Regions from separate parts of the Hylemonella sp. GW821-FHT12C09 genome, predicted to be linked through region 1. Evidence: predicted binding sites of a transcription regulator. Region 1 holds the regulator's gene; the other holds the start of a gene.
What was found. Region 1 encodes sigma-54, which starts transcription at its own class of promoters, with help from an activator protein. Its sites were predicted from a motif close to TGGCANGNAANCTGCTTT; they were not measured.
Positions count from the first base shown of each region.

Region 2: AC1RRP_RS08145 (CmpA/NrtA family ABC transporter substrate-binding protein) is a predicted target of sigma-54. The motif match lies at 3,119-3,136, and genes of this name have one in related genera.

Region 1 covers NZ_JBXAQQ010000010.1:19,446-24,621, forward strand. Annotated here, with positions in the region: gene AC1RRP_RS15580 (THUMP domain-containing class I SAM-dependent RNA methyltransferase) at 1-1,049, opposite strand, end outside; gene rpoN (RNA polymerase factor sigma-54) at 1,051-2,622, opposite strand; gene lptB (LPS export ABC transporter ATP-binding protein) at 2,816-3,586, opposite strand; gene lptA (lipopolysaccharide transport periplasmic protein LptA) at 3,646-4,245, opposite strand; gene gshB (glutathione synthase) at 4,433-5,176, shown strand, end outside.
Region 2 covers NZ_JBXAQQ010000004.1:48,701-53,876, reverse strand. Annotated here, with positions in the region: gene AC1RRP_RS08155 (ABC transporter ATP-binding protein) at 1-825, opposite strand, end outside; gene ntrB (nitrate ABC transporter permease) at 815-1,672, opposite strand; gene AC1RRP_RS08145 (CmpA/NrtA family ABC transporter substrate-binding protein) at 1,683-3,086, opposite strand; gene AC1RRP_RS08140 (histidine phosphatase family protein) at 3,261-3,833, opposite strand; gene AC1RRP_RS08135 (PilZ domain-containing protein) at 3,848-4,228, opposite strand; gene AC1RRP_RS08130 (sensor domain-containing phosphodiesterase) at 4,307-5,176, opposite strand, start outside.

The DNA.
Region 1 (5,176 bases):
GGCAGCTCACGCGCGCCAAAACGCGGCGTACCGGCCCTGGCGCCCGCGCCAGCCCCCGCGAAGCCGCCAGCCTCGATGCGTTCGCCATAGGGCGGGTTGACCAGCATCACGCCCGGTGTGGCGCAAGGCGGCAGGCGCTGCAGCGCGTCACCACCACGGAACTCGATCACGTCGGCCACGCCGGCGCGCTGGGCATTGCGCTCGGCGAAGTCCACCATGCGGTGCGACACGTCGCTACCGTAGATCAGCGCGGCCTGGCCCGGCTCGGGTTTGACCACCGCCTGCGCAGCCTCGGCCTTCATGGTGGCCCATTCGGCGGCGCGGAAGGGCCGGTATTTCTCGAAGGCAAAACGGCGCAGGGAGCCGGCCGCGATGTTGCAGGCGATCTGCGCCGCCTCGATGGCGATGGTGCCGCTGCCGCAGCAGGGGTCGTACAGCGGCGTCAGGTCACCCTCGGCGTTGCCCTCGGCCCAGCCGCTGGCGGCGATCATGGCCGCCGCCAGGGTTTCCTTCAGGGGTGCATCGCCCTTGTCCTCGCGCCAGCCGCGCTTGAACAGCGGTTCACCCGAGGTGTCGATGTAGAGCGAGCAGCTGTCGGTGGTCAGGTGGGCGTAGATGCGCACATCGGGCCACTGGGTGTCCACATCGGGGCGCACGCCACCCGAGGTCTCGCGGAAACGGTCGCAGACCGCGTCCTTCACCTTCAACGCCGCGAAGTTCAGGCTGGTCAGCGGGCTGTGCTGCGCCGTGATCTCGACCTTGATGCTCTCCTTGGGCGTGAACCAGTGCTCCCACGGCACGGCCATGGCGGCGCGGTACAGGTCCTGTTCGCTGCGGTACTCGGTGTACGACACCAGCACCAGCACACGCTGCGCCAGGCGGCTGTAGAGGTTGAGCAGCATGGCGTGCGCAAACGAGGTACGCACCGCCACACCACCACGCTGTTTGGTGATGCAGCCCGGGGGCAGTTCCGTGATCCGCAGGATCTCGGCGGCCAGGTAGTCCTCCACGCCGGCGGCGCAGGGAAGAAAAAGAGTGAGTTGGTTCACGTCAGAGTGCCTTGCGCAGGTTGGCGGGGGCTATTTTCAAGGCTTCGCGGTACTTGGCCACGGTGCGACGCGCGCACTCGATGCCCTGCTCCTTGAGCATCTCGGAGAGCTGGCTGTCGGACAGCGGCTTCTTGGCATTTTCGGCGTTGACAAACTGCTTGATCAGCGCGCGCACCGCCGTGCTGGAGGCGTTGCCGCCCGACTCGGTGCCCAGGCCCGAACCGAAGAAGTACTTGAGCTCGTAGGTGCCGAAGGGCGTGGCCATGTACTTGGCCGTGGTCACGCGGCTGATGGTGGACTCGTGCAGGCCCAGCTCGTCGGCGATCTCGCGCAGCACCAGCGGGCGCATGGCCAGCTCGCCGTGCATGAAGAAGTTCTTCTGCCGCTCGACGATGGCGCTGGAGACGCGCAGGATGGTGTCGAAACGCTGCTGGATGTTCTTGATGAACCAGCGCGCTTCCTGCAGGCGCTGCTGCAGGGCGGCGTAGTTGTCGCCCTCGCGGCCGCCGGCCTTGTGGCCCTTGAGCGCGTTGGCATAGATGTCGTGCACGCGCAGCCTGGGCATCACGTCGGGGTTGAGCTGGACACGAAAACGCGTCTGCGCTCCGCTGCCGCTGCGCAGCACCAGCACGTCGGGAACGATCACGTTGCGCTCGACGTTCACGAAGCGCCGGCCGGGTTTGGGCTCCAGCCGGGCCACGAGGCCCAGGGCCTCGCGCGTCAGGGCCTCGCTGCCGCCGCAGAGCTGGGCCAGTTTCCTGAGGTCGCGCCGCGCCAGCAGTTCGGGCGGCTGCTCGATCATGCGCAGGGCCTGCGCCACCACCGCCGGTTCGGGCAAGGACGCCGCACCCCGCATCGCATCGGCCTGCAGGGCCAGCAACTGCAGGCGCAGGCACTCGGCCATGCTGCGCGCGCCCACGCCCGTGGGCTCCAGGCTCTGCAGCAGGCGCAGCGCCAGCGCGAAGTGCGCGATCATCGCCTCCTCGTGCTCCGGATCCTCCCCGGTCAGGCTGCGCGCCAGCTCCTCGATCGGGTCCTCCAGGTAACCGTCTTCGTTGAGCGACTCGATCAGGAACTGCAGCGCCGCGCTGTCTTCGGCACCCAGGCGCAGGGACAGGGCCTGGCGCTTGAGAAAGTCCTGCAGCGACTCCTGGCTGCGCGCCAGCTCCGTGGCGTCGGCTTCGTCGTCCTCGCGCGCGCCGTTGCGCGCCGGGGCGTCGCCGCCCCACTCGCTGTCGTCGGGCGACATGTCCACGCTGCCGTCCCCCTCCCAGCTGCCCTCGCTCTCCAGGCTGGTCACCGCCGCGGTTTCGTCCGGTCCCTCACTGGCCGGGGTGCTGCTGTAGTCGTAGTCGGCCTCGTCCTGCGACACCGGGGTGTCGGCACGCTCCAGGCCGTGGGCCTCGCGCTCGACGCTGTCGTCGGCACGCTCCAGAAAGGGGTTTTCGTCGAGCAGCTGCTCGACTTCCTGGTTCAGCTCCAGCGTGGAGAGTTGCAGGAGGCGGATGGACTGCTGCAGCTGGGGCGTGAGCGCCAGATGCTGGGAGACCCGCAGCGACAGTCCCTGTTTCATGTGTACCTGATTCGATCAGCCAGAGGGTTCGGCGTGAGCGCCGCCGGGCCGCCCCAAGGCGCGAGACATGACGGCACGAGACGTGCGTGTCTCTTCAGCCCGTCCAAGCCTGCGCAGGCAGGCTTGGAGCCGCGGGCCTCAGCCCCCTCGGGAGGCAGCGAGGGCACGCCAGTGCCGAGCGTGGGGGCCATAGTCACATCTTGAAGTGCTCGCCCAGGTAGACCCGGCGCACGTCGGCGTTGTTGACGATCTCGGCCGGGGTGCCCTGGGCCAGCACGCGGCCCTCGCTGATGATGTAGGCGTGGTCGCAGATGCCCAGGGTCTCGCGCACGTTGTGGTCGGTGATGAGCACGCCGATGCCACGCGCTTTCAGGAAGCTGATGATGCGCTGGATCTCGATCACCGCGATCGGGTCGATGCCGGCGAAGGGTTCGTCCAGCAGGATGAAACGCGGCTGCGTGGCCAGGGCGCGCGCGATCTCCACGCGGCGGCGCTCGCCACCGGACAGCGCCAGTGCCGGCGAGGCGCGCAGATGCTCCACGCGCAGGTCCTGCAGCAGGGCGGTGAGCTGCTGCTCGATCTCGTCCTTGCGCAGGGGCTTGCCGTCTTCGCCATGCTGCAGTTCCAGCACGGCGCGCACGTTGTCCTCGACGTTGAGCTTGCGGAAGATCGACGCCTCCTGCGGCAGGTAGCTCAGGCCCAGACGCGCACGCTGGTGGATGGGCATGTGCGCGACCGCATCGTCGTCGATCAGGATCTCGCCGGCGCTGGCACGCACCAGGCCCACGATCATGTAGAAGGACGTGGTCTTGCCCGCGCCGTTGGGCCCCAGCAGACCCACCACCTCGCCCTTGCGCACGGTCAGCGAGACGTCCTTGACGACCTCGCGGCTGCCGTAGAACTTCTTGAGGTGGCGTGCCTCCAGGCGGCTGGGTTCGCCGCCGGGCAGCGTGTCCTGGGCCACAGCCGAGTCAGGCTGGGAATCGGGCGGCAGGGTGCCGGCGGCGGTCTGCAGGCTGTCGCTCACTTGCGCCCTCCGCCCAGGGTGTTGTCGGTGCGCAGGGGCGCGCTGGCGCGCGGGGCCGGTGGCGCGGCCGTCTCGTTGCGCGGCGTCAGGGTGGCGCGCACACGCTCGCCGCCCTTTTGCGGGCTGCCGTCCACCGTGAAGACGTCCGTCAGGCTGTTGTACTGGATGATGTTGCCCGTCACCACATCGGCCACCTGGGTGCCACGCAGGCGGCGCAGCCGGGCGTCCTTGATGAGCTTGAACACGTCGGCGCGACCGTCGTATTCGATGGTCTCGCTCTCACCCTCGATGTATTCGTCCTCGCCGTCACGCTTCTGGCGGAAGAAGGCGCGCTGGCCCGGCTCGGCCGTCACCACGCCGAACTGGTAACCCTGCGGGTCCTGGCGCACTTCGATGCGTGTGCCCTTGATGATGATGGAGCCGCGGGTCAGCACCACATTGCCGCTGAAGACGCTGATCTGCTTGAGGTCGTCATAGCGCAGCGCATCGGCCTCGATGTTCATCGGCTTCTTGGCATCGGCCGTCTCGGCACCGGCCACGCCCGCCGTCAAGGCGCAGGCCGCGCACAGCAGGAGGCGGAGGAGGGGAAATTTCATAAAGGCACGAATCTTGCTCTCTGGGTCTCGGTCATTGTAATCGGGTCGGACGGCTGGTCCAGTCCTTGCTTTTGCCTGTTTTCCAGCGGGCCACCCGCCCCGCGTCCATGGGCCTGCTCCACCGTGCTCTCTGGTTTCATGAGAGACTTCCCGGCTCCTCCCCCTCACCACGCTGCGACCCCCTGCCATGAACCTGCTTTTCGTCGCCGATCCGCTGGAATCGTTCAAGACTTACAAGGACAGTACCTTCGCGATGATGCGCGAGGCACAACGCCGTGGCCACACGCTGGCAGCCTGTGAGCCGCGCCACCTGAGCTGGCTGGCCACCACCGGCGTGCAGGCCCATGTGCGTCGCATCCGCCTGACCGGCCACGAAGAACACTGGTTCCACGAAGCGCCGCTGGCGCCGGCGCAGCGCCTGGCTGCGCTGCGCGACTTCGACGCCATCGTCATGCGCAAGGACCCGCCCTTCGACAGCGAATTCTTCTACGCCACCCACCTGCTGGAACAGGCCGAGCGCGAAGGCGCCCGGGTCTTCAACAAACCGCGCGCCCTGCGTGACCACCCGGAAAAGCTCGCCATCCTCGAGTTCCCCGAGTTCACCACGCCCACCCTGGTCACGCGCGAAGCGCAGGCCGTGCGCGACTTCCACACCCAGCACCGCGACATCATCCTCAAGCCGCTGGACGGCATGGGCGGCATGGGCATCTTCCGGGTGAAGGACGAGGGCCTGAACCTGGGCGCCATCATCGAGACGCTGAACCGCGACGGCGCGCAAACCCTGATGGTGCAGAAGTTCCTGCCGGCCATCGCCCAGGGCGACAAGCGCATCCTGGTCATCGGCGGCAAGCCCGTGCCCTATGCGCTGGCACGCATCCCGCAGGGCGGCGAGGTGCGCGGCAACCTGGCGGCTGGCGGCAAGGGCGTGGCC
Region 2 (5,176 bases), on a different contig from region 1:
ATCCACGATGTGGTTGCGCAGCGCGTAATAACCGTCCAGGTGGTGCAGGCCGGCGCGGCTGCGTTCACGCGGCAGCGGGTTGACCACCACCTCGGCAATGCCGCCGGGCGTGTAGACACCTTCGTGCTCACTGCCGTTGCTCATGAGCAGGATGCGGTCGGCCAGCAGAATGGCCTCGTCCACATCGTGCGTGATCATGAAGACGGTCTGCTGGGTCTGGCGCACGATGCCCATCAGCTCGTCCTGGATGGTGCCGCGCGTGAGCGCGTCCAGCGCGCCGAAGGGTTCGTCCAGCAGCAGCATCTTGGGCGCGATGGCAAAGGCGCGGGCGATGCCCACGCGCTGCTTCATGCCACCGGACAATGCGCTGGGTTTGCGATCGATGGCGGGGCTCAGGCCCACCATGGCCACGTACTTCTCGACATGCACGTTCACCTTGGGCGCGGGCCACTCAGGCCAGCGCGACTTGACGGCAAAGGCAATGTTCTGGCGCACCGTCAGCCAGGGCATGAGTGCGTGGCCCTGGAACACCACACCGCGTTCCAGGCTGGGGCCCACCACTTCTCGGCCGTCCATGAACACGTGCCCGTTGGAGGCCTGGTCCAGGCCGGCCAGCACGTTGAGGATGGTGGTCTTGCCGCAACCGGAGTGGCCGATGATGCAGACGAACTCGCCGCGGTCCAGGGTGAAGGACACATCGGCAAACACGGGCTTGCCGGCCTGGTAGGTCTTGCCCAGCTGTTCGATCTTGAGAAAATCTTTCACGCCGAATTCCTTTGCTTGCGCAGCGCCGGCCAGTCCTTGCGCCGGCATCTCACTCCACATAGGTCACCGCCTTTTGCAGTCGGCCGAAGAGCAGGTCCAGCCCCATGCCGACCAGGCCGATGACCAGGATGGCAAACATCACATTGGTCAGCGACAGGTTGTTCCACTCGTTCCACACAAAGTAGCCGATGCCGGTGCCGCCCACCAGCATCTCGGCCGCGACGATGACCAGCCAGGCGATGCCCATGCTGATGCGCATGCCGGTGAGGATGGTGGGCGCCGCCGCCGGCAGGATCACCAGGAAGGCCTTGCGAAGGGGGCTGACCTCCAGCGTGGCGGCGACGTTGAGCCAGTCACGCCGGACCGAGGCCACGCCAAAGGCCGTGTTGACCAGCATGGGCCAGACCGAACAGATGAAGATGACAAAGATGCCCGACACCGAGGAGTCCTTGATGGTGTAGAGCGCCAGCGGCATCCAGGCCAGCGGGCTGATGGGCTTGAGCACCTGGATGAAGGGGTCCAGGGCACGGTGCAGCAGCGGCGACATGCCGATGGCAAAACCCAGGGGAATGGCGACCCCGCACGCCAGCAGGAAGCCCAGCGCGACCCGGCCCAGCGAATGGGCCAGCTGGATGGCGATGCCCTTGTCGTTCGGTCCGTTGTCGTAGAAGGGGTTGGCGAGGTGGCCCCAGACCGTGGCGCCCATCTGGGCGGGCGTGGGGAAACCGCCGCTCTTGCTCACGCCCGGGTCCTTGCCCATCATGCGGGCGTACTCCAGCTGCTCGGGCGTCAGGTTCGCCGCCGGCGCAGCCGGGCTGCCCGTGGCCGTGGCGAGGTACCAGATGCCCAGCAGGGTCAGCAGGATCAGGGTCGAGAGCAGGGCCGAGCGCAGTCGCAGCGATTGCATACGCGTGCCTTCAGGACGTCTTGCGGATGGGGAAGCTGCGCGCGTACTCGGCGGCCTGGGCCGGGTCGAACTCGCGGCCCATGATTTTGAACTTCGGGTAGGCGCCATCGGGCACCTTCTGGTCCAGTTCCTTCATGTGCTTCTTCGCGTCGGTCAGCAGGAACACCTTCTCGGCGATCTGCCTGTAGTTGACATCGCCCTTGATGTAACCCCAGCGCTGCATCTGCGTGAGCATCCACACCGCCATGCTCTGCCAGGGCATGGGATCGAAATCGGCGCGGTCGGGCACGTTCCGGATGCCGCCCAGGCCGTCGGCAAACTTGCCGGTCAGCACCTGGGTCAGCACCACCTCGGGCTGGTTCAGGTACTGGGCCGGCGCGATGACCTTGGCGATCAGCTCGCGGTTCTCGGCCTTGCGCGCCATGGCTGCCGCCGTCAGCACCGCACGGTACAGGGCGGCGAAGGTGTTCGGGTTCTTCTGAATGAACTCGGTGCTGGTGCCGAAGGCGCAGCAGGGGTGGCCGTTCCACAGGTCCTTGGTGAGCACGTGGATGAAACCCACTTCTTCGTATACCGCGCGCTGGTTGAAGGGATCGGGGCCGAGGAAGCCATCGATATTGCCGGCGCGCAGGTTGGCCACCATCTCGGGCGGGGGCAACACGCGGATCTGGATGTCGGTATCGGGGTTCAGCCCGTGCTCGGCCACGTAGTAGCGCAGCAGGAAGTTGTGCATGCTGAACTCGAAGGGCACGGCGAACTTGAAGCCCTTCCAGTCCTTCGGGTTGCGCTTGTCCTTGTGCTTGAGCGCCAGCGTGATGGCCTGGCCGTTGGTGTTCTGGATGGTGGCCACGTTCATGGCAGACGCGGTCGAGCCGATACCGAGGGACATGGCCAGGGGCATGGGGCTGAGGAAGTGCGTGGCGTCATACTCCTTGTTCAGCATCTTGTCGCGGATCAGCGCCCAGCCAGCCGTCTTGGTCACCTCGACGCTCAGGCCCTGCTTGCTGTAGAAACCCAGCGGGTGCGCCATGATCAGCGGCGTGGCGCAGGTGATCGGGATGAATCCGATCTTCAGCTCCTTCTTCTCCAGCGCGCCTTTTTCCTGCGCCATGGCCTGCAGGCTGGCCACGGGCAGCACGCTGGCGATGGCCGACATGGCCGCCCCCTTGCCCACGGCGCGCAGGAAACGGCGGCGTACCGCGTCCTGCGGGAACAGGGCCTTGACCAGCGTGGCCTCGATGAACTCGTTGCTGTAGGCCTCGAACTCGGCCGTCTCGCTGCGCGCCCGCAGCGTGGCAGCGGCCTGCGCGCTGGCGACCTCCTGCTGATGCTCGGCCACCGTGTGCTCGCGCCCGCAACTGCACTTGAGCATCAGCGGACGGTCAGCGTTGTAGGGATCGAAGTAGGGGGTCATGGCAGCACCTCGGGTAGTGGAATGCCATGTCTTATGCAATAGTCAGGCCAGCTTGTGTACAAGGCGGAGTCCCCCGGCAGCCAGCGGCAAGGCGGGCGGGCGGGGATCGTGCACGCGACTGGTGCGCGCGCGGGCACCACCTTGAGGCCCGCCCCCCGATGAAGAAGGGAAAGGTCAGGACAGGGGCGGAGGCGCGTAACGCACCGTGTCCTGCGGCCGGCCCTGGCGATCCACCCGCACCAGCACCATCTCGCTGCTGGCCACGCCACCACCCGCATAGGTGCTGATGTTCACCTGGTGCGTGACCAGGATGGGCGCGCGGTCCGGCGGACCACTGAGCAGGCGCGCCACGAAAGCCTGCAGGGCCTCGTTGCGCCGAGACGCCAGTTCGTATCGTCCGAAGAAGGAACCCAGGCTTTCCTCCACGCTCACCGCGCCAAAACCGAGCAGCTGCGCCGTCTCCAGGCAGCGGCACCAGGGGCTGGACCAGACCTGCGCCCTTTGCACACCCTGGCTGCGCAGCCACAGGCCGGCGGCGCGGGCCTGCTCACGGCCGGCCGGCCCCAGATTGCGTTGCGTGGCACAGTCGCCCCGGCGAAAGCCCGGCGGGTCGCCCACACCCGGGGCATCGGCGTGGCGCATGAGCAGGATGTGGCGGCCCGAGGCCAGCAACTCGCCAGGCGTGGCAGCGTAGCCCGGCGGTGCCAGCATCAGGGCGGGCAGACCCAGGACGAGACGGCGTTGCATCGAAGAAACCGGGCTCAGGCTTCGGCGCGGCCCTGGGTCACCAGGGTGGCGAGGTCACGCTCCAGCAGGGCCGGGTCATCGGCATTGTGTTCGACCAGCTGGCGCAGGTGCGTCATGCTGTCGAGGTCCAGGCGCTCGCAGTGCAGGCCGACATGGATGCCCTCGACATGGGCGACCGTGGTCTCCATGGTGATGGCCGCATCGCTGGCCAGTTCCAGGCGCAGCAGGCAGGCGTCACCCACGCTCCCGCCCCAGCTGGCCGGGACTTCGACCAGCGCGCCCTTGAGCGACACATCATGCAGAAACGCCTGGCTTTCGCGTTCGCCCAGGCGCAGACGCACCGGCGCGTGGAAAACGGAACGCAGGAACTGACGGCGATCGTGGGAGGTGTTCAAAGGCGGCTCCTGTTCCTGGAACGGATTCGGAGAGTATCCGCAGCGCGGCCGGGACTGTCAAACCGGCCCTGGGAGCCTTCAGCCGCGCAAGCCCATGCGCGCGAGCCAGTCTTCCAGCGGCTGCGGCTGGGCAAACAGATAGCCCTGCATGCGGTCGCAATGGTGGGCCTTCAGGAAATCGGCCTGGGCGCGGTTCTCGACACCTTCGGCCACCACTTCGAGGCCCAGGTGCCGCGCCATGGAAAGTATGGAACTGACGATGGCCGTGTCGTTGACGTCGTGTGGTGTGTCCTGCACGAAGCTGCGGTCGATCTTGAGCTCGAACAGGGGCAGGCGCTGCAGGTAGCTCAGGCTGGAGTAACCGGTACCGAAGTCGTCGATCGAGAAACGGATGCCCATCTTCACGAGTTCGATGATGCGGCGCAGGGAGTTGTCCCAGTCCTGGATGAACAGGCTCTCGGTCACCTCGAAGACCAGCTGCTGCGCCGGCGCGCCGGTCTCCAGCAGGATGGCCTGCACGCGCGGCACGAAATCCTCGTTGCGGAACTGGCGCGCGCTGACGTTGACCGAGAGCGATTGCGTGAGCCCTGCGCCCTGCATGCGCGCCAGGGTCTGGCAGGCCTGCCCGATCACCCATTCCCCCAGCGGCAGGATCAGGCCGGTTTCCTCGGCCAGCGGGATGAAACGCATGGGCGGGACCAGGCCGCGCAAGGGGTGCAGCCAGCGCACCAGCAACTCGCCCGCGACCTCCCGACCCTGGGCGTCGACCTGGGACTGCACATGCAGGCGCAACTGGCCGCTGGCCAGCGCCTCCTTGAGCTCCTGCTCCAGGGCCAGCCGCTCCTCCACCTCGTGCTGCATGGACAACTCGAAGAAGGCGATGCGGTTGCGCCCGGCAGACTTGGCGCGGTACATGGCGGTATCGGCCTCGCGCAGCAGGTCGTCGAT